Regions from separate parts of the Enterobacter cloacae complex sp. HYC033_NIDB genome, predicted to be linked through region 1. Evidence: predicted binding sites of a transcription regulator. Region 1 holds the regulator's gene; the other holds the start of a gene.
The links. Region 1 encodes Fur, which represses iron uptake genes when iron is present. Its sites were predicted from a motif close to ATAATAATGAGAACNACTATCAA; they were not measured.
Positions count from the first base shown of each region.

Region 2: the regulator Fur is predicted to act here: its motif matches at 5,954-5,976, upstream of ftnA (non-heme ferritin).

Region 1 covers NZ_CP115123.1:2,180,352-2,196,568, reverse strand. The annotation lists gene kdpD (two-component system sensor histidine kinase KdpD) at 1-680, shown strand, start outside; gene kdpE (two-component system response regulator KdpE) at 677-1,354, shown strand; gene speFL (leader peptide SpeFL) at 1,633-1,737, shown strand; gene speF (ornithine decarboxylase SpeF) at 1,993-4,191, shown strand; gene potE (putrescine-ornithine antiporter) at 4,188-5,501, shown strand; gene pgm (phosphoglucomutase (alpha-D-glucose-1,6-bisphosphate-dependent)) at 5,647-7,287, opposite strand; gene seqA (replication initiation negative regulator SeqA) at 7,312-7,857, opposite strand; gene ybfF (esterase) at 8,041-8,814, shown strand; gene ybfE (LexA regulated protein) at 8,943-9,230, shown strand; gene fldA (flavodoxin FldA) at 9,386-9,916, shown strand; gene fur (ferric iron uptake transcriptional regulator) at 10,208-10,654, shown strand; gene chiQ (ChiQ/YbfN family lipoprotein) at 10,797-11,123, opposite strand; gene chiP (chitoporin ChiP) at 11,171-12,568, opposite strand; gene O1721_RS10455 (LacI family DNA-binding transcriptional regulator) at 13,079-14,080, shown strand; gene O1721_RS10450 (ADP-ribosylglycohydrolase family protein) at 14,114-16,217, shown strand, end outside.
Region 2 covers NZ_CP115123.1:3,699,908-3,716,124, forward strand. The annotation lists gene O1721_RS17810 (non-heme ferritin-like protein) at 71-574, shown strand; gene O1721_RS17815 (anaerobic C4-dicarboxylate transporter) at 1,151-2,494, shown strand; gene O1721_RS17820 (DUF2766 family protein) at 2,575-2,826, opposite strand; gene azuC (stress response protein AzuC) at 2,933-3,016, opposite strand; gene O1721_RS17830 (MFS transporter) at 3,231-4,649, shown strand; gene O1721_RS17835 (RpiB/LacA/LacB family sugar-phosphate isomerase) at 4,692-5,330, opposite strand; gene yecR (YecR family lipoprotein) at 5,576-5,914, shown strand; gene ftnA (non-heme ferritin) at 6,115-6,612, shown strand; gene O1721_RS17850 (YecH family metal-binding protein) at 6,649-6,885, opposite strand; gene tyrP (tyrosine transporter TyrP) at 7,077-8,288, shown strand; gene O1721_RS17860 (YecA/YgfB family protein) at 8,605-9,273, opposite strand; gene O1721_RS17865 (branched-chain amino acid ABC transporter substrate-binding protein) at 9,685-10,806, shown strand; gene O1721_RS17870 (ABC transporter permease subunit) at 10,875-11,789, shown strand; gene livM (high-affinity branched-chain amino acid ABC transporter permease LivM) at 11,801-13,075, shown strand; gene O1721_RS17880 (ABC transporter ATP-binding protein) at 13,072-13,947, shown strand; gene O1721_RS17885 (ABC transporter ATP-binding protein) at 13,944-14,660, shown strand; gene O1721_RS17890 (hypothetical protein) at 14,826-15,296, shown strand; gene O1721_RS17895 (LysR substrate-binding domain-containing protein) at 15,302-16,217, opposite strand, start outside.

The DNA.
Region 1 (16,217 bases):
CGCTGTCTCACGATTTGCGCACCCCGCTTACCGTGCTGTTTGGCCAGTCCGAAATTCTGACGCTGGATCTGGCAGCGGAAGGATCAAAGCACGCGATGCAGGCCAGCGAAATTCGCCAGCACGTGCTGAATACCACGCGCCTGGTGAACAACCTGCTGGATATGGCGCGCATTCAGTCCGGCGGGTTTAACCTCAAAAAAGAGTGGCTCACCCTTGAGGAGGTTGTCGGCAGTGCGCTGAAGATGCTGGAGCCGGGTCTCGGCGGGCGACATATTGAGCTGGACATGCCGGAACCCCTGACGTTAATCCATGTGGATGGCCCGCTGTTTGAGCGCGTGCTGATTAATCTGCTGGAAAACGCGGCTAAATACGCCGGGACAAAGGCCCGGCTGGGGATTGCTGCCAGGGTGGATAAACGTGTGCTGCGGCTCGACGTCTGGGATAACGGGCCGGGTATTCCGGCCGGTCAGGAGCGCGCCATATTCGAAAAATTTGCGCGCGGTAATAAGGAATCCGCCATTCCGGGCGTTGGGCTGGGTCTGGCGATCTGCCAGGCGATTGTCGACGTGCATGGTGGCACCATTTCCGCAGAGAACCGCCCGGAAGGTGGGGCACGCTTTTGTGTTACACTTCCTCTTGAAACCCCACCAGAACTTGATGAATTACCAGAGGATTTGTGATTAACGTTCTGATTGTTGAAGATGAGCTCGCTATCAGCCGATTTCTGCGTACCGCGCTGGAAGGCGACGGCTTGCGCGTGCATGAAGCCGGTACGCTTCAACGGGGGTTAATTGAAGCCGCCACCCGCAAGCCAGATCTGGTGATCCTGGATCTGGGACTTCCGGATGGCGACGGCATCGATTTTATTCGTGAGGTGCGTCAGTGGAGCCAGATGCCCATTCTGGTGCTCTCTGCCCGCACCGAAGAGACGGATAAAATCGCCGCGCTGGATGCCGGAGCGGATGATTATCTGATCAAACCGTTTGGCATTGGCGAGTTACAGGCCCGGCTTCGTGTGGCGCTGCGTCGACACAGTGCCACGTCCCCTTCCGATCCGGTGTACGCCTTTGGCGATATCCGCGTCGATCTTGCCGCCCGCCGCATCGTGCGTGGGGAAGAAGAGATCCACCTTACGCCTATCGAATTTCGTCTGCTGGCCGTGCTGCTCAATAACCACGGAAAAGTGTTAACGCAGCGACAGCTGTTAAGCCAGGTCTGGGGACCGAATGCTGTCGAGCATAGTCACTATTTACGCATTTATATGGGACACCTTCGCCAGAAACTTGAAGCCGATCCCGCGCGTCCTCGTCATTTATTAACAGAAACCGGTATCGGATATCGGTTTATGATCTGAATAAGTATTCACTTTAATTTTAAATAAAAAACATACCAGCCTTAATATAGCCATGAAAATAACGATGAGTTTATTTTCATAGCTATACCCGCCCTCTTTAAACACAATTAAAACATCAATTTAACACCGAACCAACAAAACAGCATTTTGATCTGCGTTATTCACTCAAAACGACTAATTATTTCTGAAATGATCGGTTATTGGTGATCTGTTTCACAGTTAATCCCTTTCTCCTGGATAAAATGACCATGCTTTCAATTACTGAAAGGAAACTGAACATGGAAAACAATAATCGTTTAATGCCCCATATAAGGCGGACAACACATATCATGATGTTTGCCCACCGTAACTGTTTTGACTTTCATCTCTTTAACGCCCGGTAGTCCTTCGACTTCTGGCGCATCTGCTTACAGGTTATCCTGAAAAACGCTATTTTACAGGCTGTTGCCTGTGAACACCTGCGCTCATTCCTTGTGATTCAGATTCTCCGCAACCGGGCGGACTGAATTCTACTCAGCAAAAAAGCAATTAACTGATTTCGTATCAGCGGACACGCTTTGCTTTTTTTTCCGGAAATAATCGATTTCTTTACCGCAAGAAGTCGAGGGCCCCATATTGCCTGAAATAAAGAGATAAAGATGAAAACGTTAAAAATTGCCGTCAGCCGTGCCTGCCCTGAATGCTTTACCACTTCGCGCGACATCGTGGATATCACCGCATCAGATTATATTGATGTGGCAGCCGTGGTTCTGGCCGTCAGCGATATTTTCAATGGCGCCATAGAAGAAATAGAAGCCACGGGATTCGGCATCCCGGTGTTTATTGCCACGCATAAAGAAGAAAGGGTTCCGGCTGAATTTCTGTCGCGTATTCACGGCGTTTTTGAGTACTCCGACACCAGCAATGCGTACTACGGACGCCAGCTTGAAGCGGCTGCGCAGAAGTACGAAACCCAGCTCCGCCCGCCGTTCTTCCGCGCGCTGGTCGATTACGTCCAGCAGGGGAACAGCGCGTTTGACTGCCCCGGACATCAGGGAGGCCAGTTCTTCCGCCGCCATCCGGCCGGAAACCAGTTTGTCGATTTCTTTGGCGAAACGCTTTTCCGCGCCGATCTGTGCAATGCCGACGTGGCAATGGGCGATCTGCTGATCCACGAAGGCGCGCCATGCATCGCCCAGCAGCATGCGGCAAAAGTCTTTAATGCGGATAAAACCTACTTCGTGCTGAACGGCACCTCCTCTTCCAACAAGGTGGTGCTCAATGCCCTGCTCACGCCAGGCGATCTGGTGCTGTTCGATCGCAATAACCATAAATCTAATCACCACGGGGCGCTGTTACAGGCGGGCGCGACGCCGGTGTATCTGGAAACGGCGCGCAACCCGTACGGATTTATCGGCGGTATCGACGCACACTGTTTCGACGAGAGCTACCTGCGGGAGCTGGTGTCAGAGGTCGCGCCTGGCCGTGCGCGGGATGAACGTCCGTTCCGTCTGGCGGTGATCCAGCTGGGCACCTACGACGGTACCATTTATAACGCCCGTCAGGTGGTGGATAAGATTGGTCACCTGTGCGATTACATTCTGTTTGACTCCGCCTGGGTGGGTTACGAGCAGTTTATCCCGATGATGGCCGACTGCTCGCCGCTGCTGCTGGAGCTGAACGAAAACGATCCGGGCATTCTGGTGACCCAGTCGGTGCATAAGCAGCAGGCGGGCTTCTCGCAAACCTCGCAAATCCATAAGAAGGACAGCCACATAAAAGGCCAGCCGCGCTATGTCCCGCATAAACGCCTCAACAACGCCTTTATGATGCACGCCTCCACCAGCCCGTTTTATCCGCTGTTTGCCGCCCTGGATATCAACGCCCGCATGCACGAGGGGCAAAGTGGGCGCAACATGTGGATGGACTGCGTGGTGACGGGTATTGAAGCGCGGAAACTGATCCTTCAGAACTGTCAGTTTATTCGTCCGTTCGTGCCGGAGACGGTGGATGGCCGTCCATGGGAAAGCTGGGATACGGCAGAGATTGCTACCGATCTGCGCTTCTTCCATTTCGTTCCGGGCGAACGCTGGCACGCCTTTGAGGGATATGCCGAGCATCAGTATTTTATCGATCCCTGCAAACTGCTGCTGACTACGCCGGGCATCAACGCCCGCACCGGTGAGTACGATGATTTCGGCGTGCCCGCGACCATCCTCGCCAACTTCCTGCGTGAAAACGGCATCGTGCCGGAAAAATGCGACCTCAATTCCATTCTGTTCCTGCTCACCCCGGCGGAGGACATGGGCAAATTGCAGCAGCTCGTCGCCCAGCTGGTGCGCTTCGAAAAACTGCTCCAGAGCGATGTGCCGCTGAAAGAGGTTCTGCCCTCTCTTTATAAGCAACATCCGGAACGTTATGCGGATTATACCCTGCGTCAGATTTGTCAGGAGATGCATGACCTCTACGCCCGCCATAACGTGAAGCAACTGCAAAAAGAGATGTTCCGCAAGTCTCACTTCCCACGCGTCATGATGAACCCGCAGGAGGCGAACTATACCTATCTGCGCGGTGAGGTCGAGCTGGTGTCCCTGCGCGACGCGGAAGGACGTATCGCCGCGGAAGGCGCGCTGCCTTACCCACCGGGGGTGTTGTGCGTGGTGCCGGGAGAAGTCTGGGGCGGTTCCGTGCTGCGCTATTTCGCCGCGCTGGAAGACGGGATCAATCTGCTGCCGGGTTTTGCGCCGGAGTTACAGGGGGTTTACGTCGAGGAGTGTGACGGTCGCAAACAGGTGCGCTGCTACGTCATCAAACAACCTGCCGCTCAGCCATCGCTGCTGAAAGGAGAAAAATTATGAGTAAGGCCAACAAGATGGGCGTGGTGCAACTCACTATTCTCACCATGGTGAATATGATGGGTTCGGGGATCATCATGCTCCCCACCAAGCTCGCTGAAGTGGGGACGATTTCGATTATCTCCTGGCTTGTTACCGCCGTGGGTTCGATGGCGCTGGCGTGGGCGTTTGCCAAGTGCGGTATGTTCAGCCGCAAGTCCGGCGGCATGGGCGGCTATGCCGAATATGCGTTTGGTAAGTCCGGTAACTTTATGGCGAACTATACCTATGGCGTGTCGCTGCTGATCGCCAATGTGGCGATTGCCATTTCCGCTGTCGGTTACGGCACAGAGCTGTTTGGCGCGACGCTGACCCCGGTGCAAATTGGGCTGGCGACCATCGGCGTGCTCTGGATCTGCACCGTCGCTAACTTTGGCGGCGCGCGCATCACCGGACAGCTCAGCAGCATCACCGTCTGGGGCGTCATCATCCCGGTTGTCGGCCTGTGCATCATCGGCTGGTTCTGGTTCAGCCCGACGCTGTACGCCAATTCCTGGAATCCGCATCACGTACCGTTCTTCACCGCCGTGGGATCGTCCATCGCCATGACGCTGTGGGCCTTCCTCGGGCTGGAGTCGGCCTGTGCGAATGCGGAAGTGGTGGAAAACCCGGAGAAAAATGTGCCGATCGCGGTACTCGGCGGGACGCTGGGGGCGGCGGTGATCTATATCGTCTCGACCAACGTGATTGCAGGAATTGTGCCCAACATGGATCTGGCTAACTCCACGGCGCCGTTCGGACTGGCGTTTGCGCAGATGTTTACGCCGGAGGTAGGGAAAGTGATCATGGGACTGATGGTGATGTCCTGCTGCGGCTCGCTGCTGGGCTGGCAGTTCACCATCGCCCAGGTATTCAAATCTTCCGCTGACGAAGGTTATTTCCCGAAAATCTTCTCCCGCGTCACCAAAGCGGATGCACCGGTGCAGGGCATGCTGGCGATTGTCATCTTCCAGAGCGGATTGTCGCTGATGACCATTAGCCCGTCGCTGAACAGCCAGTTTAACGTGCTGGTCAACCTGGCGGTGGTGACGAACATCATTCCGTACATTCTGTCGATGGCGGCGCTGGTGATTATTCAGAAGGTGGCGAAGGTGGATCCGCGCAAAGCCCGGGCGGCCAATATCGTGGCGCTGATTGGGGCGATTTACAGCTTCTATGCGCTCTACTCGTCCGGTCAGGAGGCGATGCTGTATGGGGCGATGGTGACATTCATGGGCTGGACGCTGTACGGTCTGGTCTCACCACGGTTTGAACTGAAGAATAAACATAGTTAAAAAAGAAGCCCGGTGGCGCTGGCGCTTACCGGGCCTACGAGGTCAATGCAAAACGGCAACCCTGAGGTTGCCGTTTTTTATGTTTTCTCCCTCTCCCAGTGGGAGAGGGCCGGGGTGAGGGCATCAGCCCGCACCAGATCACGACTTACGCGTTTTTCAGCACTTCGCTGACAATCTCTACCGCTTCTTTCTCAATCTGCTGACGGTGCTCAGCGCCGAGGAAACTTTCGCAATAGATTTTGTACGCATCTTCCGTACCGGATGGACGCGCGGCGAACCAGCCGTTTTCGGTCATCACTTTCAGGCCGCCGATGGATGCGCCGTTACCCGGCGCCGCCGTCAGACGCGCGGTGATCGGGTCACCTGCCAGGGTACTGGCACTGACCATCTCCGGAGAGAGTTTTGACAGAGCTGCTTTTTGCGCAGACGTGGCGCTAGCCTGAATACGGTTATAGCTTGGCGCACCAAAACGTTCCGCCAGCTCGTTGTAATGTTCCTGCGGGTTCTTACCGGTGACCGCGGTGATTTCCGCCGCCAGCAGGCACATGATGATGCCGTCTTTATCGGTTGACCATGGGGTGCCGTCGAAGCGCAGGAAGGATGCCCCCGCGCTCTCTTCACCGCCAAAGCCGAAGCTGCCGTCGTGCAGACCATCAACAAACCACTTAAAGCCCACCGGCACTTCCACCAGCTTGCGACCCAGCGCGTCGACCACACGGTCAATCATAGCGGAAGAGACCAGCGTTTTACCCACCGCGACCTCTTTGCCCCACTGCGGACGGTGCTGGAAGAGATAATTGATTGCAACAGCCAGGTAGTGGTTCGGGTTCATCAGCCCTGCCGGGGTGACGATACCGTGGCGGTCGTAGTCCGGGTCGTTGGCAAACGCCAGATCGAACTTGTCGCGCAGCGCCAGCAGGCCAGCCATTGCGCATTCGGAGGAGCAGTCCATACGGATCGCGCCGTCTTTGTCCAGGTGCATAAAGCGGAAGGTCTGATCGACGTGATCGTTCACGATGGTCAGATCCAGCTTGTAGTGCTCGGCAATGCGTTTCCAGTATTCAATACCGGAGCCGCCCAGTGGATCCACGCCCAGCTTCAGACCGGCTTTCTGGATAGCGGCCATATCGACGATATCCGCCAGCCCTTCCACGAACGGCTGCACCAGATCCTGCTCTTTCACGTGGCCGGAGGCCATGGCTTCATCCAGCGAGATGCGTTTCACACCGTTCAGACCGTTAGCCAGTAACGCGTTGGCACGATCTTCCACCACTTTCGTGACGTTGGTATCCGCCGGGCCACCGTTAGGTGGGTTGTACTTGATGCCGCCATCTTCCGGTGGGTTGTGGGACGGGGTGATCACAATGCCGTCAGCCTGCGCGCCACCTTTTTTGTTGTGTACCAGAATAGCGTTAGAAACCGCTGGCGTTGGCGTAAAACCGTTGTTCTCCTGAATAATCACGTCTACGCCGTTCGCCGCCAGCACTTCCAGCACGGAGATAAAAGCAGGTTCAGACAGGGCGTGGGTATCTTTCCCTACATAGCACGGACCGGTGACGCCATTTTTGGCGCGCTCTTCCGCGATGGCCTGAGCAATGGCCAGAATGTGCGGTTCGTTAAAGCTGTGGCGCGCCGCACTACCGCGGTGGCCAGATGTACCAAACTTCACTGCGTGTTCTGCGTTGCCCACCACCGGCTTCAGCACGTAGTACTGCGCGGTCAGTTGAGCGACGTTAATCAAATCGCGTTGTTGTGCAGGTTGTCCTGCACGGCTGTGATTTGCCATTGCCTGGTCCTTCTGATGCAAGGGTTAAATTGTACCGCAAACCTTTTCGATCAATTCCGCCGGGAACTGCATGGACTGCATGATATGTTCGATCATGCTGCACTTACGGCCCGTATTGGTGTTGGTGATCACCCAGTATGGTGTACCGGGAACGTGTTTGGGTTTGGTTTGGTTGCCATTTTGCAGCAGGGTCTGCTCGTCGCCTGCGAAGTAAACGCGCGTGCGACCGTGCAGCGACTCTGTCGCTTCTGCAAATGCGTTGTTATCCAGTGAGTAAAGTGTAGACAGCACCAGCATAAAGCGGTTAACCGCCTTTTTCTGCTCGGCATATTCATCGGACAGCAGCAGCTCGCGCATCGCTCGCACTTTGTCTTTTGCCGGCATGACGGCAGGTTTTACTTGTGCAACAACGCTCGGCTGAGACACGACATCTTTAGTGACAGGAGTGGGCTGTGAGGCGGCGGAAATTTTGAGCATGCGCCGTAAAATGTCGGACGCGCTCTCCCCAATATGCCGCGTCTGGCTGGCAATATACTGATAGAGTTCGTCATCAACTTCGATTGTTTTCATCTTAATCCAGTGCGATATCTTATCTGAATACAAGTCGTTGAGATTATAAGGTCAAATCCCAACAGCGGATAGCGTCAAACCAGGTTGGCGGCAAAAGTCAGATTAAACTGGATCCTTGCCCCCGGGCGGCAGAATGGTCAACATGATACCCTAACCTGACAAACCTAAAAAAAGAACTTTGCCATGAAATTGAATACCCGAGCGCAAACTGCACAATCGCCGAACAATAATTCTCCCATCGTACTGGTTCACGGCCTGTTTGGTAGCCTGGATAATCTGGGTGTGCTGGCGCGCGATTTAGTGACCGATCACGCGATCCTCCAGGTTGATATGCGCAATCACGGTCTTTCTGGGCGCTCGGAGGAGATGACCTACGCAGCCATGGCGCAGGATCTGCGGGACACCCTCGATGCGAATAATATCCAGAAAGCGACGCTTATCGGGCATTCAATGGGCGGCAAAGCGGTGATGGCGCTCACTGCGCTGGCCCCTGAGCGAATTTCCGGGCTGGTGGTCATCGACGTTGCGCCCGTCAATTACGACGTTCGCCGTCACGATGAGATTTTTGCCGCCATCAATGCGGTCACCGAAGCGGGTGTCGCAACCCGCCAGCAGGCGGCTGCCGTTATGCGTGAGCATCTTGATGAGGAAGGCGTAGTTCAGTTCCTGCTGAAATCGTTTGTTGACGGACAATGGCGCTTTAACGTCCCGGTATTGTGGGATCAGTATTCGCATATTGTGGGCTGGGAAACCGTCCCCGCCTGGCCGCACCCTACCCTTTTTATTCGCGGCGGCAACTCCCCTTACGTCACTGACGCGTACCGTGACACGCTGCTGGCGCAATTCCCGCAAGCTCGCGCTCACGTCATTGCCGGTGCCGGGCACTGGGTACACGCGGAAAAACCGGATGCCGTCCTGCGCGCCATTCGCCGCTATCTTACTGATACAGCGAATTGATTAAAAAGCCAGCGACCGGAAGACGACGGGCTTCCAGTCGTTGGCGTGTGGATTTGGGTGATGTATGATGGCGCGCTTATCGCCCGGGCATTAGCAGGGCGGCGTGTTTCCCCCGAAGTCTCAGAATCATGGCCAAAGAACAAACGGACCGTACGACACTAGATCTGTTCGCGAATGAGCGTCGACCGGGACGACCGAAAACGAATCCGCTTTCGCGCGATGAACAGCTGCGTATCAATAAACGCAACCAGCTTAAACGCGATAAAAATCGTGGGCTTAAGCGTGTCGAACTGAAGCTGAATGCCGATGCCGTCGATGCGCTTAACGAATTAGCTGACGCGCGCAACATCAGCCGCAGCGAACTGATCGAAGAGATGCTGATCGCCCAGCTTGAGACGTTACGCGGCAAGGCGTGAGTCAGAAAATCCCCAATATTACCTTTTTCATGTAGCACAGAGTGCAGTCCTGCGTGATAGCTGTTTCCGCAGGGTTGCCTGTTCTGCTATTATTGCCCTTATCCGTGGACAATTTGCGCCACCATACCATTAAGTTTCAAGAGGTTATTTTACTCATGGCAATCATCGGCATTTTCTTTGGCAGTGATACCGGCAATACTGAAAATATCGCAAAAAACATTCAAAAACAGCTCGGTAAAGACGTTGCTGATGTGCATGACATCGCCAAGAGCAGCAAAGAAGATCTCGAGGGCTATGACATCCTGCTGCTGGGCATCCCGACCTGGTACTACGGTGAAGCACAGTGTGACTGGGACGATTTCTTCCCGACGCTGGAAGAAGTAGACTTCAACGGCAAGCTGGTTGCCCTGTTTGGCTGTGGCGATCAGGAAGACTATGCTGAATATTTCTGTGATGCGCTGGGCACTATTCGCGACATCATTGAGCCACGCGGTGCGGCGATCGTCGGTCACTGGCCAACGGCGGGTTACCATTTCGAAGCGTCCAAAGGTCTGGCAGATGACGATCACTTCGTTGGCCTGGCCATTGATGAAGACCGTCAGCCAGAGCTGACCGCTGAGCGTGTAGAAAAATGGGTTAAGCAGGTTCGTGAAGAGCTGAACCTGGACGATATCCTTAACGCCTGATATCCCTGCGGCGCAACTCCGGTTGCGCCCGTTTTCCAGGTAAAACCGATTAAATTAATTGCTACAAACTTTTAACTTTTTCGCCCAGACCTGTACAATATCCCCCTGGTAAAAAGTGGGTGCCATCGAACAAGTTTGTTGGTGATACCACGTTTTTATAAGCATACTTTGCTTGAGACTTGCAGTTTTCATTTAGCCATGGCAGTTCTATAATGAGACGCATTATCCCAAGTGCATTTTCTGTCACTTCTTCTTTTGAAGTGAATCGTTTAGCAACAGGACAGATTCCGCATGACTGACAACAATACCGCATTAAAGAAAGCTGGCCTGAAAGTAACGCTTCCTCGGTTAAAAATCCTTGAAGTGCTTCAGGGGCCAGACAATCACCATGTCAGTGCGGAAGACCTTTATAAGCGTCTTATCGATATGGGTGAAGAGATTGGGCTGGCAACCGTCTATCGTGTGCTGAACCAGTTTGATGACGCGGGCATTGTTACTCGTCATAATTTCGAAGGCGGTAAATCCGTGTTCGAGCTGACTCAGCAGCATCACCACGATCACCTGATCTGCCTCGACTGTGGCAAGGTCATTGAATTTAGCGATGATTCCATTGAATCACGCCAGCGTGAAATCGCCGCCCGTCATGGCATCCGCCTGACCAACCACAGCCTGTACCTGTACGGTCACTGCGCTGAAGGCGATTGCCGCGAAGACGACCACGCGCACGACGCGAAATAATATCGTGTTCATACTCTGAGCCAGCCGTAAGGTTGGCTTTTTTTTGCCTGAAAAAAGTCCGGTGGCGCTGCGCTTACCGGGCCTACGGGCTGTGACACCGTTGTAGGCCCGGTAAGCGCAGCGCCACCGGGCATAAAGCAACTTATTTATTGTTATTGCGAATCTCGTCCCAGATCTTATCGCAACGCTTCGCCACTTCCTGATCGTTACCGCTTTTCCGCGCCTGGATACAGGCCTGGTAATCCATCACGCGAACATTTTCCTGCGTCGCAAACTGCTCATGCGCTTTCTCTTTTTTCAGCACATTCAGCACGCTCTGGCAGGCTTCAATCTTCTCTGGCGATCCTTGTGCTGTATTGATGCAGGCGCTATACGCCTCCTTCAGACGGAAGTCTTCTTTCTGCGCCTGATCCTGCGCACACGCCACCAGCCCCGATGCCAGCAGCGCAACGATTACCATTTTTTTCATCATATGCAGTCTCCATGCAGGCGGGATTTCGCCCGCCTGCGTGTTCATCAGAAGATTGTGAATGGCGCAATGACCATGAATTTCACGTCACGTTCATCCTGGAAGATGTTGCCGTAACCGCCCGCGTAGCTCGGGATATCGGAGTGGTTGTCATACTGGGTGAAGTGCAGTTTGAACATCGTGCCTTTCGCACGGCCCTCCTGAAGGGTGTAAATCGCATCCAGGCTGTATGAAGACTCTTTCAGACGGTAGTTCGGATCGTAGTAGGCGTCTGGCGTAGCCATATCTGCTGGCTTCGCGTCCCAGGCGTACGCGTAGGACGCACCCACCGCCCAGCCAGGCAGGTTCCAGTTCTTCAGGTCATACATTGCGCCGAAGAAGACCGCCTTTTCGCCGTCGGCGTTGAAGTCAGAGCGGTTATCCCACCAGATATCCAGACGACCATTGGAAGAGGCGTAGGTTGGCGTCATACGTTGCAGGAAGTAGCCCTGCTGCCCTTCTGCCTTGACCCATGTTCCCTCCAGACGTAAATCAACCTGACCTACCTTGTAGCCGAAGGTCAACGCCTGTAACCACGCGGTGCCGTCATAGATATCATTTACGCTGCCATCACTGACTTTGTCGCGCGTACCGTAGAACTGATAGCTGGTGCTCAGCGGGCTACCCGCGATATCAAATTTGTAGCTGGCTTTAGCAAAGTACTGATCGATATAGCCTTCAGCCTGACCAAAAGCAGCTTCCAGCACCAGATCGTTTTTGAAGTCGTACTTCGCCCCCAGCGAGTGGAGATAATCAACTTTGGTTTTTTTATCATTCTGATAGAACTTGTCCATCTCAATGTGCCACGGCGCTTTGTACTCGTTGGTCCACATATAGGAGAAGCTCAACGCCCCCGCATCGCCGTAGTCAAAATTAGCACCGGCTTCCGCACCCTGATAGGTACCTGGCATAAAGCTCCAGTGCGGTGCTAACAGCGTCTGACCGGTTGGCTGGATATAACCTCCACGCGCCCAGACCGGACCATATTTGAATTTTGCAGCCGCTTTATACAGGCTGATTCCGCTTTTATCGCCGGACCAGTCTTCGTCGTAGGCTTTATTGCTGGAGGAGAACGCAATTTCGTTCGGATGGCCGCTGTCGCCATTTTCGGCCATTTCAATTGCGGTGAACGCGGCAATATCGATCCCGAACATATCGGCGGCATATCCCGACTGGAAATCCAGGTTGGCGTTCCAGGTCGAGTGAGAAAGGTTGGTTTTGTATCTATCTTCAGTGACGTCTTTACGGTCACGCTCACGCTGCCAGTAATAAATACCGCCCGTGAGGGTGGAATCTTCAATGAAACCTGCTGCTTTTGCCTCTGGCGCAACCACCAGGCCCGACATTGCTGTCACACCGGCGATAGCCAGCGCCAGCGCACAACGTTTGCCACTGAACGTACGCATATGTTTATCCTCTTTGACGTATAAATTGCTGTTACCAAAGGCAAACAGCGAAAAAATAAAAAAGTAGCGTTGAGAAAAACCTCGTTGACTACAATGGTTAGACTATTTTTCGCGACGCGAATTATCAATCTCTTTCTGTAACGGGAATGTAAGAATATGAGCAACCGCACATATTTCATCGTTTTCTGTTACATTTCATTCATAACTCCAAAAATGCGGGCGTTTGACAGAAAACCTTTTATTTCCATAAACATGCAATCGGTTTCATCGTTTAAACATTTGAGATGTTTATTTTTTAATTGAAATCATTTATGAAAATAATAAATTTTGAATTGTTATTAATTCGCTGCGCAAAGCGGGTTCTCCCTTACTCTGACAATACCCGTTAAAGGATGTGAGATTGCTCGCTTTTTCTAAATTAACCGTCTGTTTTTACTGTTTCTCGTCTTGACGCCGCCAAAAGACCTCATTGATTATGTGGTCAGGTTATACGTATAAGTTGGCGCACATATGGCAAAAAGAATGACGCAACGCGATGTCGCTGCACTGGCGGGAGTTTCTCAGGCGGTGGTCTCAGTAGTGTTAGGCATGGGAAAACACGCCTATCCCCAGGAGACAGTTGCCAGAGTGGAAAACGCGGCGAAACAACTGGGCTATGTACCAAACCGCTTCGCCCAGGCATTGAAAACCAATAAAACACTGTCCGTGGCCTGTATTATTCCGGACATTGCCAACCCGTTTTATGCCTCGCTGATACGCGGGGTGCAATCGGTGATGGATGCCCATCGTTATGATGTCATCGTTGCCAGTACCGATGCTGTGCGGGAAAGGGAACTGCATTTTCTGAACTGGTCGGCTCAGGGGCGCGTCGATGCCGTAATTGGCACTTTTTTTCATGCCGGCGTTAATGATTTTGAACCCTATCTCATGGCCGGTTTTCCCATCGTCCGGATTGAAGCGGAGTATAAAACCGCCGGGAATTTGCCGTTACACAATATTTTTATCGACAACACCGCTGCCGCCCGCCGCGCTGTCGAATATCTGCTGGCTCAGGGGCACAAACACATCTGTATGATCGCAGGCGCTGGCGGCCCGGCTGGTGCCCGTGTGAAAGGCTATCAGCAGGCGATGGTGCAGGCTGGCCTTACGCCACAAATTCTTATGCAAGCAGATTTCTCAGAACCTACCAGCTATCAGTCCGCACTATCACTTTTCCGCAATGTTCCTCGCCCGGACGCTATCTTTGCCGCCAACGATGTAATGGCTATCGGCGTGATGCGGGCGGCAAGAGAGACGGGAATAACCATTCCCGGGCAGCTTGCCGTGGTCGGTTTTGATGATATCCCCTCGGCCGGACTGGTCACCCCTTCCCTGACCACTATCGCCCACTTTCCGGAACTAATCGGACAAAAAGCCGGTGAAATCCTGATGAATCACCTGTCCGGGGAACAGGATTCACCGGGAAGCACAACCGAAATGCCCTACCGCCTGGTAAAAAGGGAATCCGCCTGACTGGCGATTAATTACAGAGAAAAGGATGAAAAAATGGAATTACCTTCAGATTATTACCAGCGCGTTTACGCTGGGGTATTAGGGAAATTGATCGGCGTGTATCTGGGTCGCCCTTTTGAAGGCTGGACCTGGCAAAAAATCATGCGGGAACTCGGGCCAATACGGTATTACGTTAATGAAAAATTCAATCGCCCTCTGGTGATTACCGATGACGACGTAGCCGGAACATTCACATTTATTCGCGCGCTTGAGGATTACGCGTTACCGCCAGACCTGACAGCCGAACAGATGGGGCACTGTTGGCTGAATTACATCATTGATAAGCGCACTATCCTCTGGTGGGGGGGGAATGGTAATTCAACAGAACATACGGCGTGGCTGAATCTTAAAAAGGGTATCCCTGCCCCGCTGAGTGGCGCTATCGCCACCAATGGCAAAACCATCGCAGAGCAAATCGGCGCGCAAATTTTCATTGATAGCTGGGCGCTCGTGGCTCCCGGCCAACCGCAACTGGCGGCGTCTCTGGCAAAAACAGCCGCCAGCGTGAGTCACGATGGGGAATCCGTTTATGCCGCCATGCTTTGGGCGGCAATGGAGTCACAGGCTTTTATCTGCCAGGACATCGAAAAACTGATTGCCACAGGCTTATCCGTTATCCCCCCAGATTCGCAAATTGCCATACTGGTCGCCGATGTCTGCCGCTGGCGCCAAGAGGATAACGACTGGCAGACGACGCGCCAGAAAATTGAAGACCACTACGGCTACCATAAATATCCCAGCAACTGCCATGTGATCCCCAACCACGCGTTGATGATTATGGCGATGCTCTACGCGCCGGACGATTTCCAGCAGTCCCAGTGCATCGTTAATACCTCCGGATGGGATACCGACTGCAATGCGGGCAACGTTGGCTGCCTGTCTGGAATTATGCTCGGGTTACAGGGTATTGACGCCGGCCCGGACTGGCGCGGCCCGTTGGCGGACAGAATGCTAATCTCTTCCGCGGACGGCGGTTTTTCCATCAACAACGCAGTACGCATTACGGATTATCTGGTGGATTTAGGCCATCAGATTGCCGGGCTTCCGCGCCCTGAACCGAAGAAAGGGGGGGCTCAATACCATTTCTCCCTTCCGGGAAGCGTACAGGGTTTTCGCTGGCTGAAGGAAGAGAATACCGCTCCGGTTGAGGTGAAAAACGAAGCCTGGCAGGGGCAGCAGATGCTGAGCATTCATTATCATCACCTCGCGCAGGGTCTTCAGGCCAGTGTGACCACGCAAACTTTTACCCCGCCGGAAATCGTGGAAATGCGCAGTTACGATCTCATGGCCACGCCACTGATATACCCTGGACAACGCTTGCACGCTACGCTTATTGCCCCATCGGACAATATCTCGTCGCTTAACGTGCGGCTGTGCTATCGGGTCTATGACGATAACAATTGTCTGATCCCTTGCTACGGTGACACGCACCACGTTGCCCCAGGCGAAGAAATAACGCTCTCGCTGGATATCCCTGACTGTAAAGGCCAACCAATAGGTGAAATTGGCGTGACGCTGAGTACCGACGCCCGTACTGCCCGTGGTCGACTCCTTATCGACAGCATGTGCTGGGATGGCGTACCGAAACTGACCCTGCGCAAACCCGCCGGAGAGAACGACTTCTGGTGGCGCTCATGGGTCAACGGAGTGGATCTCTTTTCCCGCCATTATCCAACCAGCTTTCGGATCTCAAAAGAATACGATGAGGGTTTAATCATTCACGGCACTCGCCAGTGGAATAACTATCGGGTGCAAAGTGACATCACGCTGCATTTGGGTGACTACGGTGGTCTGGCCTTCCGGGTACAGGGGATGAGACGTTACTACGCAGCGCGCGTAATGCGCGACGGAAAGGTACAGATAATACGCGTCCGCGACGCGGTGACCCGTATTCTGGCAGAAACCGTCCTGTCTGACGTTTATGAGCGGCCCCTCGTTTTCGATATCGCTGTTATGGGAAACACCCTTACCGCCACTGTCGATGGAAAAACCCTTTCCGTGGAAGATACCGAACGTGAAGCGTTTGCCGATGGTGGGATCGGGTTATTGATATGCGCCGGTGCGCTGTCAACCGACGCTATCCATATCTGCGCCAATG
Region 2 (16,217 bases), 1.5 Mb from region 1:
CAATCGTCAATACCTGCCGGGTCAGGTTAAGTAGCGGACATCAAGTCCCACAGTCAATAAGGATATGAGAATGACTACCCAAACGATGATGCAAAAACTGAATGCCCAGATGAACCTGGAGTTTTATGCTTCAAATCTGCATCTGCATTTGAGCGCGTGGTGTTCCAGAAAAAGCCTCAACGGCACTGCCACCTTCTTTCGTACTCAGGCGCAAAGTAACGTCACGCACATGATGCGCGTCTTTAATTTTTTGAAAGCTGTCGGGGCAAACCCTACCGTCAAAGAGCTTGAAACGATTGAAGATAATTACACTTCTCTGGAAGAACTGTTTCAGAAAACGCTCGAAGAGTATGAGCAACGCTGTGCGAAGCTGAGCAAACTGGCTGATGAAGCCAAAGCGCAACGGGACATCATTACCCTCAAGTTTTTACGTGATATGGACAGAGAGCAGCAGCAGGATGGCATGCTGCTGAAGACGCTCGCAGATGAAATCCGCAACGCGAAACGCGCGGGGATTTGTCTGGAGCAGACGGACCGCCATCTTCTCGACATTGCTACCGTGCAACACCACTAAGTCCTTCACCCGCTCCCATCAGGGCTGAGAGTTCCCCACAAAATAATGCCTGCACAGACGGCCCCCTCTCCCTTGAGGGAGAGGGCTGGGGTGAGGGGGAACATACGGCTCTGGTGGTCATTCCGTTCACTTTATGTTCCTTGCTACTCTGTCACGGCATAACCGGTGAACGTGCCAGGGTGGCTCAGTCGCCACCACCCTGGCGACCCGGGCTTCCGGCGGAAAATCGCCGCTTCGCGGTACCTTCAGCTTATTCCTTCCGGCTTATCGGGGACGGGCGGAGGTAACATCCCTGTAAAGCCCGCCCTCTCGGCGCATCCCTGCGCCTCGCCCCGGCCTACAGGAAACGCCTCAGCGATTTACAGCCGGACCGAGGCATCGCTGAAAGCCTTCAGTTATTCTGAAGGCAACGTTATCGCTTTTGCTTTCAAATTACTGGGGATCCATCAGCCCGTCAGGGAGTGGGTACCAACTCCCTGCTTTTGCTGACATTTAACAAATCAGATCTTGCTCCCAATGAATAACCATACATCGTGTAATGATTTGTTTAATTACATTCATTAACGAGGGAGCATCATGATCACCATTGAGTTTATTGTCATTATCCTCTGCCTGCTGATAGGCACCCGCTTCGGCGGGATGGGCCTGGGGCTGATAAGCGGCATCGGCCTGTTTGTTTTGAGTTTTGTCTTTGGTCTGCAACCCGGTAAACCGCCGGTTGACGTGATGCTCACGATCCTCGCCGTCATCGGCTGTGCGGCCACGCTACAGACCGCCGGTGGCCTGAATGTAATGATGCAGTTTGCAGAGCGCCTGCTGCGTAAACATCCCCAGCACATCACCCTTCTCGCACCGTTTACCACCTGGATGTTGACCTTCCTGTGCGGGACCGGGCACGTCGTCTACACCATGTTTCCCATTATCGCGGATATCGCCCTGAAAAAAGGCATACGCCCGGAACGGCCGATGGCGGTGGCCTCGGTGGCATCTCAGATGGCGATCACCGCCTCCCCCGTTTCCGTGGCCGTCGTTTCGCTGGTCTCGATTCTGGGTGCGCAGCACGGTATCGGCCACGCGTGGGGGATCCTTGAAATTCTTGCGGTCTCCGTACCGGCCTCACTGTCTGGCGTCGCCATTGCGGCACTGTGGAGCTTGCGTCGCGGGAAAAACCTCGCAGACGATCCTGAATTTCAGGAAAAGCTGAAAGATCCGAAACAGCGGGAGTTTATCTATGGAGGAACGGAGACGTTGATGGATCAACGTTTCCCGAAACAGGCCTACTGGTCCACGTGGATCTTCTTCGCCGGAATTGCCGTAGTGGTCCTGCTGGGTGCGCTGCCCGAGCTGCGTCCGGCGTTTGAGATCAAAGGGAAAATGACGGCCCTGTCGATGAACCTTGTCATTCAAATGATGATGCTGATCGCCGGGGCCATCATGCTGATGACCTGCAAGGTGAATGCGTCGGCCATTTCAAACGGGGCGGTATTTAAGGCGGGGATGGTCGCGATTTTCTCGGTGTTTGGCGTGGCGTGGATGAGCGATACCTTTTTTCAGGCGCATCTCGACGAGCTGAAAATGGCGCTGGAGGGGGTGGTGAAAAGTCATCCCTGGACGTATGCCATCGTGCTGTTCCTGGTATCAAAACTGGTCAACAGCCAGGCTGCGGCCTTGACCGCGGTCGCCCCGATGGGGTTGATGCTGGGCATCGATCCGAAAATGCTGGTGGCCTTCTTCCCGGCATCCTACGGCTACTTTGTGCTGCCCACCTATCCGAGCGATCTGGCCTGTATCGGGTTCGATCGCTCCGGCACCACCCGCATCGGTAAATTCATCATCAACCACAGCTTTATTCTGCCGGGGCTGATTGGCGTCAGCTGTGCCTGCGTGGTGAGCTATCTGCTGGTGCAGACGTTCTTCTGATCCTTCTGCGGGCGACAGGCTCTGTCGCCCTTCGACGTAAAAGCAGAAAAGAGTTTCTAATTTTAAAACATCGGTTTATTTTAGTGTGACTCACCCTGCGGTGTGAAGCGGAGTTCAATCAGCGCAATCGCTTTCTGGATCGCGCGGAGCGTAACCGGGTCCGCCGCAGCAGGATGGTTGGTGAAATCGATGTTTTTCAGCTGGGTCGACATCTTTTCGCGTACCTCAACCGGCGCGATAACGTCAATCACATCAAGGATTTGTTTGATAACCAGCTGGCAGGCGACGACGTCAGATACCAGTTCCTGATCGGCGCTCAGGTTTTGTGACATGGGGTTCTCCTTATTCAAAGGCCGCCATAGTAGCAAAACAGACGCCCTTCCATCTCCCTCTCGTCGTCCGCAGATATAAAAAAACCTGCCGAAGCAGGTTTTTTTATCAGAACATCGCACCCGGTGGGACGTCTTTAAACGTTGTGCAGTAGTTTGCCCACATGCTTTTCAGGATTTTGCGCAGTTTCATTATGTTGCTCCAGTAACGTGTTATGCAGGTGTTATTGTCAATACGCTTATAATATGACCACCATCACAAAAATCAACCATTTTGTGACCTGCATCACGGTTATTAAACCCTCAGTGCTGCTGGTTTGTTAAAAAAAGCCATGATAAATCCGCACGTTACAGGCTTAGAAATTCCAGTAAATGTTTATAAAATTTTTTGAGCGGGCAGGAAGAGAATGAGTGAAAACGTATCCGGCAAAGAGAGCCGTGGATTATCGCCTGCGGCGCTGCTGGTGGCCGGTGCTTTCTTTATGGAGTTTCTGGACGGGACGGTGATCGCCACCGCGTTGCCGGATATGGCAAAAAGCTTCGGCGACCAGGCGGTGGATCTGAATATCGGCATCAGCGCCTATCTGATCACCCTGGCCGTGCTGATCCCCGCCAGCGGCTGGATCGCCGACCGCTTCGGCGCGCGAAAAGTGTTTGCCCTCGCGCTGGCGATCTTCACGCTGGCCTCGGTATTTTGCGGCCTGTCCACCACGCTCGATCAGTTCGTTGCGATGCGCGTCCTCCAGGGCATGGGTGGCGCGCTGATGGTGCCCGTAGGTCGCCTGGCCGTGCTACGCACCACGCCAAAACATCAGCTCATCACGGCAATCGCCACCCTGACTTGGCCTGCGCTGGTCGCGCCGATCATCGGCCCGCCGCTGGGTGGGTTCATTACCAGTTATGCCGACTGGCGCTGGATCTTCTTTATTAACGTGCCGCTGGGGATAATCGCCATTTTGCTGGCACTGCGCATCATTCCAGACCTGCATGAAGATACGCGCCGACCGTTTGATTTACCGGGTTTTGTTGTCACCACCCTTGCCATGGTGAGCCTGGTTTATGCGATGGAGTTGATGGGCGCAGAGCCTCTGCAAACAGGTTTAACCGCCACGCTGTTTATCGTCGGTGTCGTCGCCTTAAGCCTGGCGCTGCGTCACTTTAAGCGGGCAACCTGGCCGATGATCAGGCTCGATGCGATGCAGGTGCCGACGTTTCGCGTCACCCTGTACGGCGGATCGCTGTTTCGCGCCTCCATCAGCGCGGTTCCGTTCCTGTTACCGCTGATGTTCCAGGTCGGCTTTGGCATGGACGCGTTCCATTCTGGCCTGCTGGTGCTGGCGGTTTTCGTTGGCAATCTCACCATTAAACCGGCGACGACGCCGCTGATCCGCAGCCTGGGGTTTAAGCGGCTGTTGCTGATTAACGGTGCGTTGAATGTCCTGGCGTTGCTGGCCTGCGCGTTTCTTACGCCGCAGACGCCCGCGTGGCTCATCATGCTGATCCTTTATCTGGGCGGCGTTTTCCGTTCGATTCAGTTTACAGCCATCAGTACGCTGGCTTTTGCGGATGTGCCATCGGCGCAGATGAGCTATGCCAATACTCTGTTTTCAACCGCAACGCAGCTTGCCGTGGGGCTTGGGATCACGCTCGGGGCGATTGGTATTCGTATCGGGGAAAAAGTCAGTGAGGCGATGGGGATTGCCGGTATGCCGGGAATGAGCTTCCGGCTGGCATTTGTGGCAATCGCGCTGATCTGCCTGGTGGGAATGGTTGACACGCTGCGTCTGACTAAAGATGTGGGCAGCGCGGTCTCATCGAAAAAGTAACGCTATCTGCCGGGCAGGCAACGCACCGCCCGGCAAAGTTAATCAGCCAACAATACCGCGCACGAAGGCTTCAATCTCTTTGTCCTGGCAGTTCTCGAAGAAGCACTGCTGGAAGCGCTGGCCTGATACGGCGGTTTTAACCAGCTCAGGATCGATTGCTCGCAGGGTATCCAGATAGTTTTCTTTCACCACCGCCGCTTTCACCTGGTTCAGGATCCCGGCGTTACGCACCTGCGGCTCTTTACGCTCTGGTGGATAGCCTTCGCCATTGCGTCCGGTAAAGGCTTTCTCAAAGATAAAGCGTACGTTCAGTTCTGCCCCCCAGCCGAAGCCCTTCGCAAACGGCAGAGAAAGCGCGTTACCGTTGTTGATTTGCGCAAACAGGAAAGCATCCGCAGGATCGATGCAGTAACCGCAAATCACACCCGGATGGATGTTCAGGGACATCAGCGCGCCCTGCCCGGTACCGCAGCCGGTAACAACAAAATCAACGGCTTTAGCGTTAAGCAGAATGCTCGCCATGATGCCCAGGTGAATATAGGTGAGATGATGATCGTTCTCATCACTCATACCGACGTTATAGACCGGAAAACCTTTCTCATCAGCAACGGCTTTCAGCTCATTAAGGATGATGGGATTCTTAGCGGCCTGGCTGTTTTCCATCATCAGTGCAATTTTCATCTTGTCTCTCCTGAATGCATGGCGGGCGATCCCGCTGTGGATACCTTTTCAACTTAACCTTACTATCAAACAAACGCACTTTCAAATTAAGTGAAAACTTGTTTTAAAAAACAAAGATGCGCTCACAATTTCGCGCGGTGGCCCGGCTCGTTGCACAGTGAGAGGGCAGATCCTCCGGCTATTCCAGCCATTGCGTACCATCGCGTTGGTTACAATGGCGTATTTCCCGTCACGCAGAGTGAACCATGAAACGTGTAATCATAGCCGGAACGATCCTGTTGCTCGCCGGGTGCAGTATCAACCGGCAGGCAGAAGTCAGCAGTACGGATGCCCCAAACGGAATTGTGCGCCTCGACTATGGCCAGGCCATGCTGCAAAACGCCTGGTCTGATGACTATGTTAATAACGGTACGGCAACCAAAGCCTGTCAACATATGGGCTACGCCACCGCCTCAGCCTACGGGCAGCCAATTAAAACCTGCACCCTGATCAGCGGTTCACTCTGTCTGAACGAAAGTGTGACCATTCAGTATAAATGTCAGGGATATGCCGTTACCTCTTCCAGCCAGAATCCGTGGTATTAACCGCTACTGCCAGTCATGCTGGCAGTTTATTTAATAAGAACTAAAATAATTCTCATTAATAAATATAAAAGGCGGCAATGCGTTTTATTCCCATTCGTATTTTTAATAAAGAAATACTTATTTTACTTTTTGCAAATAATTAAATAACAAATTATAGTGTCGCTCATCGTGAACCAGAATTAATAAACCGGAGCTGCACCATGTTAAAAACTGAAATGATCGACAAGCTCAATGCGCAAATGAATCTTGAGCTTTTTTCTTCCCTGCTCTATCAGCAGATGAGCGCCTGGTGCAGCTATCACAGCTTTGAAGGGGCGGCCGCCTTCCTGCGTCGCCATGCCCAGGAAGAGATGACGCACATGCAGCGTCTGTTTGATTACCTGACGGACACCGGCAGCCTGCCGCGCATTGATAACGTGGCATCGCCTTTTGCCGAATACGGCTCTCTTGATGAACTGTTCCGCGCCACCTATGAGCATGAACAGCTGATCACCCAGAAAATTAATGAACTGGCTCATGCCGCCATGACCAGCCAGGATTATCCAACCTTTAATTTCCTTCAGTGGTATGTGGCTGAACAGCACGAAGAAGAGAAGCTGTTTAAATCCGTGCTGGATAAATTATCTCTGGCAGGTAAATCCGGGGAAGGTCTGTACTTCATTGATAAAGAGCTGTCGACGCTCGATACCCAGAATTAACAGAAAAGCGGTGCTGAGTTTTCAGCACCGCATTATTTAATGGCGGCAGATTTTACTTTCGTGAGTGGAAAATCCGTCTGCTGCTGGAATGAATTTTCCGCGCGCCGCCAGAAACGCCACCAGCTCCGCGGCCGTCATCTCCGAAGCTGAACAGGTATGGAAACGCGCCGCTTCGCCAAAGCGGGCATGTATCGCCTCAACCAGACTCTCCTCCGTATAGCGCTCACCTGACTCAATCATCATATTCAGCACGTCGTGTCCGTGAATTGACATGGTTACCTCTCGCAAATAAAAAGCAGACTAAACGTTCCCTCTACGGCACGCTTTGCGCTGGCGCAGGTTACCCTTTTCTTTTTGTAAATTAATTATTACACCCTATGTAACGGTGATTTGACGAGATGGTGCTTTTCCCTTACTCTGCGCCGCAGAATGAGTCGCGGTATGGAAGCGTTGTAGAGGAAAGCGTGAAGAACAGAACTCTGGGAAGTATTTTTATCGTCGCCGGAACGACAATTGGCGCAGGAATGTTGGCCATGCCGTTGGCTGCCGCCGGCGTCGGGTTTGGGGTTACCGTAGTGCTGCTGGGCGGTCTGTGGGCCCTGATGTGTTACACCGCGCTATTATTGCTGGAGGTTTATCAGCATGTCCCTGCCGATACTGGCTTAGGCTCCCTGGCTGCACGCTATCTTGGACGCTACGGGCAGTGGATCACCGGTTTCAGCATGATATTCCTGATGTACGCCCTGACTGCCGCTTACATCAGCGGCGCCGGGGAGCTGATTGCGTCAAGTATCAATGACGGCTTCGGTGCGTCACTTTCACCGGAAACAGGCGCCATTGTCTTTACGCTGATCGGTGGCGGCGTGGTTTGTGCGGGCACATCGCTGGTCGATCTGTTTAACCGTTTTTTGTTCAGCGCCAAAATTCTCTTCCTGATTGTGATGCTGGTGCTGCTGGCACCGCATGTTCACAAGATTAACCTGCTCTCCCTCCCGCTGGAGAAAGGTCTGGCGCTTTCGGCCATCCCGGTTATTTTCACCTCCTTCGGTTTTCACGGCAGCGTGCCGAGCATCGTGAGCTATATGAACGGTGATATTCGCAAGCTGCGCCGCGTCTTTGTTATCGGCAGCGCCATTCCGTTGATTGCTTACCTGTTCTGGCAGCTGGTGACGCTGGGCAGTATTGATTCCAATACCTTTATCGGCCTGATGGCAGAGCATTCTGGTCTGAATGGATTCCTGGTTGCCCTGCGTAACGTGGTGGCCTCTTCACACGTGGAGCTGGCGGTACATCTGTTTGCAGACCTGGCGCTGGCAACCTCCTTCCTCGGCGTAGCGCTTGGCCTGTTTGACTATATGGCGGATCTGTTCCAGCGTCGCAATACCGTTGCCGGACGCTTACAGACGGGGGCGATGACCTTCCTGCCGCCGCTGGCCTTCGCGCTCTTTTACCCGCGCGGGTTTGTGATGGCGCTGGGGTATGCTGGCGTGGCGTTATCGGTACTGGCCCTGCTGCTGCCTTCCCTGCTGGCGTGGAAGAGCCGCCAGCAACATCCGCAGCAGGGGTATCGCGTAGCGGGCGGTACGCCAATGCTTTGCGCGGTGTTTGGTTGTGGGGTGGTGATTATTCTGGTGCAGATTTTGATTGCAGCGGGGATGCTGCCGGAAGTGGGATAACTTATTTATACAGGTCCTGAGGTACTGTTCCGTTCACCTTAAGATCAACAGAATATAATTTTTTCACAGCATGTGAACGGGATAAGGGGGCCGCCGCGGCCCCCTTATCAATCCCCGCGGCCCCGCGGAAAATCGGTGCTTCGCACTGCGCTCACCTCCCGACCATCTGCCTGCGGTCGGCTCAACTCGACATCCTGTCTCGATTCGCCTCTGGCCGCCATCCATGGCGTCCAGCCCTTGTCATCTGGTCTCCGGTTCGCCGATTTTAGCGGGGACTCAACACCCGTGCCCCATTCAGGCCACAGTAATTAATGATTTAATGCAGGCAGCAGCTTTTAAACTTCTTCCCACTCCCGCACGGGCACGGATCGTTACGCCCCACCTTCGACCCGTTCACGATCGGCTTTTTCGCTTCCGGCTGCTGCGGGTTAGCCACCCAGTAGTTATACAAACGCAGCGCCGCAGGCTGAATGCTTTCGATGCTGGCCATGTACTCCTCTTCGGTCAGCGCATCCAGCTTCTCGCTGTTCTCTTCCGTCCCGTGCAGGGCAATCACCGCCAGGTCCGCTTCCAGCGCTTCCGGCAGGGATGACCAGTCCGTCAGCGCCACGCCGCGCATGTAGCCATAGCACCACTCTTCCACCACGGTATAGCTCTGACCGTCAACGTCGTTATAGCCAAACAGCGGTTCAAACTGATCCGGGTATTCGCTCAAACGCTCGGCAATATCGTTCATGTGCTTAAAGCAGAGATCGATAAAACGGTTCATCTCACGATCGTTTTTCCAGCGCGGAATATATTTCTCACCACCCCAGACCGCCACCAGCCAGGTGTCGGGCTCCACCACAACGGGACCGGAAAGTACTGCGGTAAGCATGCCGTCCAGTTCGGACACGTCAATCACGGATGCATCGTCGTGACCGTAAGAGATTAATGTCTCTTCCAGCCACGCCATCTCGCTTTCATTTAATGGGCCTTCAGCCATTGCTGATACTCCTGATAAAAAAAACGATCCTGACATATATCGCCGCGCGTGCCTATCTGAAGTTTAGGTCTTTATTGCTGCAAAAACGTGCAAATCGTGACCGTTGCACAACTTATGGGCTTTGTTGTTAAGGAGATGTGATCTCCGCTGTAAATTCATCTCCTCCCGCAAAGGCGCATAAAACGGCGCTCTATACTCAACGTGTTGTGACCCGGTCAAGGGATTAACCATTCTGGCAACCTTTTTGCTTAATGTTCTGCGCGCTTCGCGGTGCGTGGGATCCTCGCCGTATTAAGCATGAGATTGCTTCTAAAGTGCATTTTGTTCTCGCTCTTGTTTTTGGATTTACGATGCCATCAGGCGTTCGGGTTTATACCTGGTGCAAAAACCTCTTTGCTAAGGAACATAATAATGTCGCTGAAATTTACCAAAACTCCCCTCTCCCTGGTGCTGGCCGGTTGTCTGGTGACGGCCTTTTCCGCGCAGGCCGATATCGTCATCGGCGTGGCCGGGCCGTTCACAGGCCCGAACGCAACCTACGGCGATCAATACTGGCATGGCGCTACGCAGGCGGCGGAAGACATTAACGCCGCCGGCGGGATCAACGGTGAGAAAATCAAACTGGTTCAGGGCGACGACGCCTGCGAGCCCAAACAGGCCGTCGCCGTTGCCAACCGCTTAGTCGATCAGGATAAGGTGAAAGCGGTCGTCGGCCACTTCTGCTCCTCGTCGACCATGCCCGCCTCCGAGGTCTACAGCGATGCCGGGATCCTCTCCATCACCCCCGGCTCAACGAACCCGCTTATTACCGAACGTGGCATGAGCGATATATTTCGCATGTGCGGACGTGACGACCAGCAGGGCCAGGTCGCCAGCGATTTCATTCTTGATAAGCTGAAAGCCAAACGGGTGGTCATCATCCACGATAAAGACACCTACGGCCAGGGGCTGGCGGACGCCACTAAGGCGGCGCTGGCTAAACGCGGCGTGAAGGAGGTGATGTACGAAGGGTTATCCCGCGGGGAGAAAGACTTTAACGCGCTGGTGACCAAAATCGGCGCACAAAAACCGGACGTGGTGTTCTTCGGGGGCTGTCACCCGGAAGCGGGCCCGCTGGTTCGCCAGATGCGTGAACAGGGCGTGCAGGCGAAGTTCTTCTCGGGAGACTGTATCGTCAATGAAGAGATGGTCACCGCCGCCGGTGGGGCGCAATACACCAACGGTATTTACATGACCTTCGGTAAAGATCCGCGCCTGATCCCGGACGGAAAAGCCGTCATCGAGAAATTCCGCACCGGTAAATTTGAACCTGAAGGATACACCCTCTACGCCTACGCGTCTGTGCAGGCTATCGCGGCGGCATTCAAGGCCACAAAAGGGACGGATTCCGCAAAAGCCAGCGAGTGGCTGAAGGCCAACCCTGTCGACACGGTGATGGGTAAAAAAGCCTGGGACAGCAAAGGTGACCTCAAAGTCTCTGACTACGTGGTCTATCAGTGGGATGACAAAGGCAAATATAAAGAAGTGCCATAACGGGACGGAATCTGCTCAGCGCCGGCAGGTCTGACTGTCGGCGTAACCCTTTATTCAGGTGCGCGACCATGAGTACATTCTTCCTGCAACAATTAATTAATGGCTTAACGCTGGGTTCGGTCTACGGTCTTATCGCCATCGGCTACACCATGGTGTACGGCATCATCGGTATGATCAATTTCGCCCACGGCGAAGTGTATATGATCTCCGCCTATCTCTCGGCCATTGGCCTGGCCCTGCTGGCGTTTTTTGGACTCCACTCCTTTCCGCTGCTGATCCTGGGGACGCTGGTTTTCACCATCGTGGTCACCGGCGTTTATGGCTGGACGATTGAGCGCATCGCCTATAAGCCGCTACGCAACTCGACGCGTCTGGCACCGCTGATTTCGGCCATCGGGATGTCGTTGATACTGCAAAACTACGTCCAGCTCAGCCAGGGCCCGCGCCAGCAGGGCGTGCCCACCATGCTTGATGGCGTGCTGCGTTTTCACCTCGGCGAAGGGTTTGTCCAGATAACCTATACCAAAGTCTTTATTCTCATCGCCTCGTTCGCGGGCATGCTGGTGCTGACCTGGATTATCAACCGTACCCGCTTAGGACGCATGTGCCGTGCGGTACAGCAGGATCGTAAGATGGCCTCCATCCTGGGTATCAACACCGACAGAATTATTTCGCTGGTGTTTGTTATCGGCGCAGCCATGGCCGGGCTGGCGGGCGTGCTAATCACCATGAATTACGGCACCTTTGATTTTTACGTCGGGTTTGTTATCGGCATCAAGGCCTTTACGGCGGCGGTGCTGGGCGGCATCGGCTCTCTGCCCGGTGCGATGCTTGGCGGGCTGATTCTGGGCGTCGCAGAAGCGCAATTCTCCGGGATGGTGAACTCGGATTATAAAGACGTGTTCTCGTTTGGATTGCTGGTCTTAATTCTGATCTTTCGTCCTCAGGGGCTGCTGGGCCGCCCCGTCGTGGCTAAAGTGTAAGGAACAACGCGATGACCTCTGACGGTTTTTCCCTGAAGCGCTGCATTCTGGACTCGATTTTTTCCGGAATGATCGCCCTGATTATTTTCGGCCCGATTGCGGGCGTGATACTGGATGGTTACAGCTTTATCTTTGACGGCCAGCGGCTGGCGTGGATTGTAGGCACGGTGATGGTGGGACGCTTTTTACTGAGCGCCTTTTCAGCTACGGCGGCCGGAAGACGTTTACAGGCACGGTTTGAATCCGACAATGCGGGGGTGTATGTCCGGCCGCCGGCGTATAAAAGCCGCATGCGCTGGATCATTCCGCTAATTGTCACGCTGGCGATCTGCTTCCCGTTTGTGGCCACTAAATACGTTCTGACGGTTGCCATTCTCGGACTGATCTACGTCCTGCTCGGTCTTGGGCTGAACATTGTTGTTGGCCTGGCAGGGCTGCTGGATCTGGGTTATGTCGCCTTCTATGCCATCGGCGCTTACGGGCTAGCGCTCGGGTATCAGTATCTGGGGCTTGGGTTCTGGAGCATGCTGCCGCTGGCGGCGCTAATGGCCGCGGGCGCGGGCGCCCTGCTCGGCTTTCCGGTGCTGCGCATGCACGGGGATTATCTCGCCATCGTCACGCTCGGGTTTGGCGAGATCATCCGCCTGGTGCTGAACAACTGGCTCACCTTCACCGGCGGGCCTAACGGCGTTTCAGCCCCTGCCCCGACCTTTTTTGGCCTGGAGTTTGGCCGACGCGCCAAAGAAGGCGGCGTCCCCTTCCACGAGTTCTTCGGCCTGACCTATAACCCCAACTTGAAGTTTATCTTCATCTATGCGGTGCTGTTCCTGGTAGTCATGCTGGTGCTGTACATTAAACACCGGCTGACCCGAATGCCCATTGGACGGGCGTGGGAAGCGCTCCGTGAGGATGAGATTGCCTGCCGTTCAATGGGGCTAAATCACGTTCTGGTCAAACTCTCGGCCTTCACCCTGGGCGCATCGACGGCAGGTATCGCCGGAGTGTTTTTTGCCACCTACCAGGGGTTTGTTAACCCGACCTCTTTCACCTTTTTTGAATCGGCCCTGATCCTCGCCATTGTGGTCCTGGGCGGGATGGGCTCTACCGTCGGCGTCGTACTGGCCGCCTTTGTGCTGACCGTCACGCCGGAACTGCTGCGCAGCTTTGCGGAATATCGCGTGCTGCTGTTTGGCATGCTGATGGTGGTGATGATGATCTGGCGTCCTCGCGGTCTGATCCGCATCAACCGCAGCGGATTTGCCGTGCGTAAAGGAGTGGCGCCATGAACGCAACGATTTTACGTGTAGAACATCTGATGATGCACTTCGGCGGGATCAAGGCCTTAAACGACGTCAATCTTGAGGTGCAGCGCGGCTCCATTACCGCACTCATTGGGCCTAACGGCGCGGGAAAAACGACCGTCTTTAACTGCCTGACCGGTTTCTACCGGGCCTCCGGCGGCAACATTCTGTTCAATGCACGAAATAAAACCACCAATGTCATTCAGGTGCTCGGCCAGAAATTCCAGCCGGGCGACTGGCTCAACCCGGCGCAGCTTGGTCAACGCCTGTTCTATAAGATGTTTGGCGGCACGCATCTGGTGAACCGCGCGGGTCTTGCGCGCACGTTTCAGAACATCCGCCTGTTCCGCGAGATGTCCGTTGTGGAAAACCTGCTGGTGGCACAGCACATGCGCGTCAACCGCAATCTGCTGGCGGGGGTGCTGAACACCCCTGCGTATCGTCGCTCAGAGAACGATGCGCTGGACCGGGCGTTTTACTGGCTGGAGGTGGTGGATCTGGTGGATTGCGCGAACCGTCTGGCCGGGGAAATGTCCTATGGCCAGCAACGACGCCTCGAAATCGCCCGCGCCATGTGTACCGGCCCGGAGATGATTTGTCTCGATGAACCTGCTGCCGGCCTGAACCCGGTGGAAACGCACAAGCTGAGTGAGATCATCCGGTTCCTGCGCGACCACCATGACATTACGGTTTTGCTGATCGAGCATGATATGGGGATGGTGATGGGCATTTCGGATGACATCATTGTGCTCGATCATGGCGATGTGATTGCCAGAGGTAAACCGGCTGAAATCCAGCACAATGAAAAAGTGATTGCCGCGTATCTGGGCACCGACGAAAGCGAGGTAAATCTGTGAGCGAACCGATGCTTCAGTTTCAGGATGTGGATGTTTTCTACGGGGTGATCCAGGCGTTGAAGCAGGTTTCGCTTGAGGTTAACAAAGGGGAAACCGTGGCCCTGATTGGCGCTAACGGCGCGGGGAAGTCAACATTACTGATGTCTGTCTTTGGTCAGCCCCGGATCCGCAACGGGCAGATCCTCTTCTGCGGCGAGGATATCAGCCACAAATCCACCCACTATGTTGCCACCGGTGGCATCGCGCAGGCACCTGAGGGACGACGCATTTTCCCGGATATGTCTGTAGAAGAGAACCTGCTGATGGGGACAATCCCCGTCGGCAATCAGCATGCAGCGGAAGATATGCAAAGCATGTTCGACCTCTTCCCCCGCCTCAAGGAGCGACGTAACCAGCGGGCGATGACGCTCTCCGGCGGTGAACAGCAGATGCTGGCTATCGCCCGCGCGCTGATGAGCCGTCCTAAACTTCTGCTGCTGGATGAACCCAGCCTCGGCCTCGCGCCAATCGTGGTTAAACAGATTTTCCAGACGCTGCGCGAACTGGCCCGTAACGGAATGACGATTTTTCTGGTCGAGCAGAATGCGCACCACGCGCTGAAGTTGTCCGACCGCGGCTATGTGATGGTTAACGGGCAGATTCGGTTAAGCGGCAGCGGCGAGGCGTTGCTGAAGGATCCGGAGGTGAGGAAGGCGTATCTGGGTGGAGTGTGAAATGAAAAGGCTATAGTGAGAAAAACTCACAGTGATTGCCATTATTAATCGTTTTTCAAAAACGCACGCCTTCCAATATTATCCTCTCGACCTACCCTGACGGTGGGCCAATTAAAACATTCAGGCGCAAACTGAATAGTCATAATGAGAGGAACCGGGGCAAACATGACACTTGATGCTTTATTTCAATTAATAAAAATTATATCGCCATCTGAAACTCCATCAGATGGCGATTTAGCGAATTTTATGACCCTGCTTATCTCCACCAAAAATCATTCTGACGCCCTGTTACCGTTTTCGCAGCGCGCGTATATGCTTTCAGTTGCCTATCGCGATCCCCAAAAAGCAGCTGCGTTGCTTTCATCCTGTCAGCCCGAAGCAGGCAACCCTCTCCCGCTGCTCAACTTCTCTGGCTGGCCGGACGTGCGTTACGCCACTTCTGGTGAATTACAGACGCCCGAGTCTGAGGACTATTTTCACAAGATTTCGTCTGCCGCCACGCTATTACGTGCGGCAATTATTGACGCTGAGCAACAGAAAAACACGCCAGCATTTTATATTCTGGATAAGGTGCTCAACCTGAACAGCGCTTTGCCAGAACGTTATAAAAAGATGGCAAATATATCTTATTCATAACGGTATTAATAAATCCGACTGTCATCGTATGCCAGATAATCGATATCCAGCGCCGGAACGACCGGGGTATGGTTTTGCAGCCAGGCCAGAAGATGCTGAATGCTCTCTCTTTTGAGTGAATTTTTTGGCCAGACGAGGTAGTAGCCATCCCCCGTCGCGATAGCTTTCCTGAAAGGCAGGCCCAGCAGGCCACTTTTCAGGGCATCAAGCGTGAGATGCAGGTCGGCGATAGCGATGCCGTGCCCGTTCATCGCGGCAATACTTCCCTGTTCAAGGGTATCGAACACCATACCGCTGCTCATATCGAGCCCCGGGAACAATCCTGTTCTTCGCAGCCAGCGCCGCCAGTCACGTCTGTCCGGTGAAGGATGGATCAGATCGCATTGCGGAAGCCGCTGCCGGGCCGGTTCGATAAGCGATGGAGTACAAACCGGGATAAGCCATTCATGAAATAGCAGTTGGCTTTCCGTTGTGTCACCAAAACGCCCATTGCCGAGAAGAATGGCGCAATCGTAGGGCTCAAGATTGAAATCAACGGTGTCAATGTCCATCCAGACGCTGGCAATCTCAACCTGTGGTTTTGCATGGTTGTTGCGAAAAGATCGCAGCACGTCGAGAAGCCATCTCATGGTCAGGGTACTGGGTGCTTTAAGCCGCAGCAGGTGGTTTTCACTACGAAATACCCGGCAGGCCCATTCAATGCTCGTGAAGCTTTCGTTCAGCTGCCCGGCAAGCACTCGCCCGGCTTCAGTGACCTCCACCCGAGGACCTTGCCTTTTGAAAAGCTCGCAGTCGAACCACAGTTCAAGGGTACGAACATGTCTGCTGACCGCGCCCGGTGTAATATTGAGCGTTTCAGCGGCTTTACTGAAGGAATTCAACCGCGCAGCAACTTCAAACGCACGCAGTGCATACAATGGC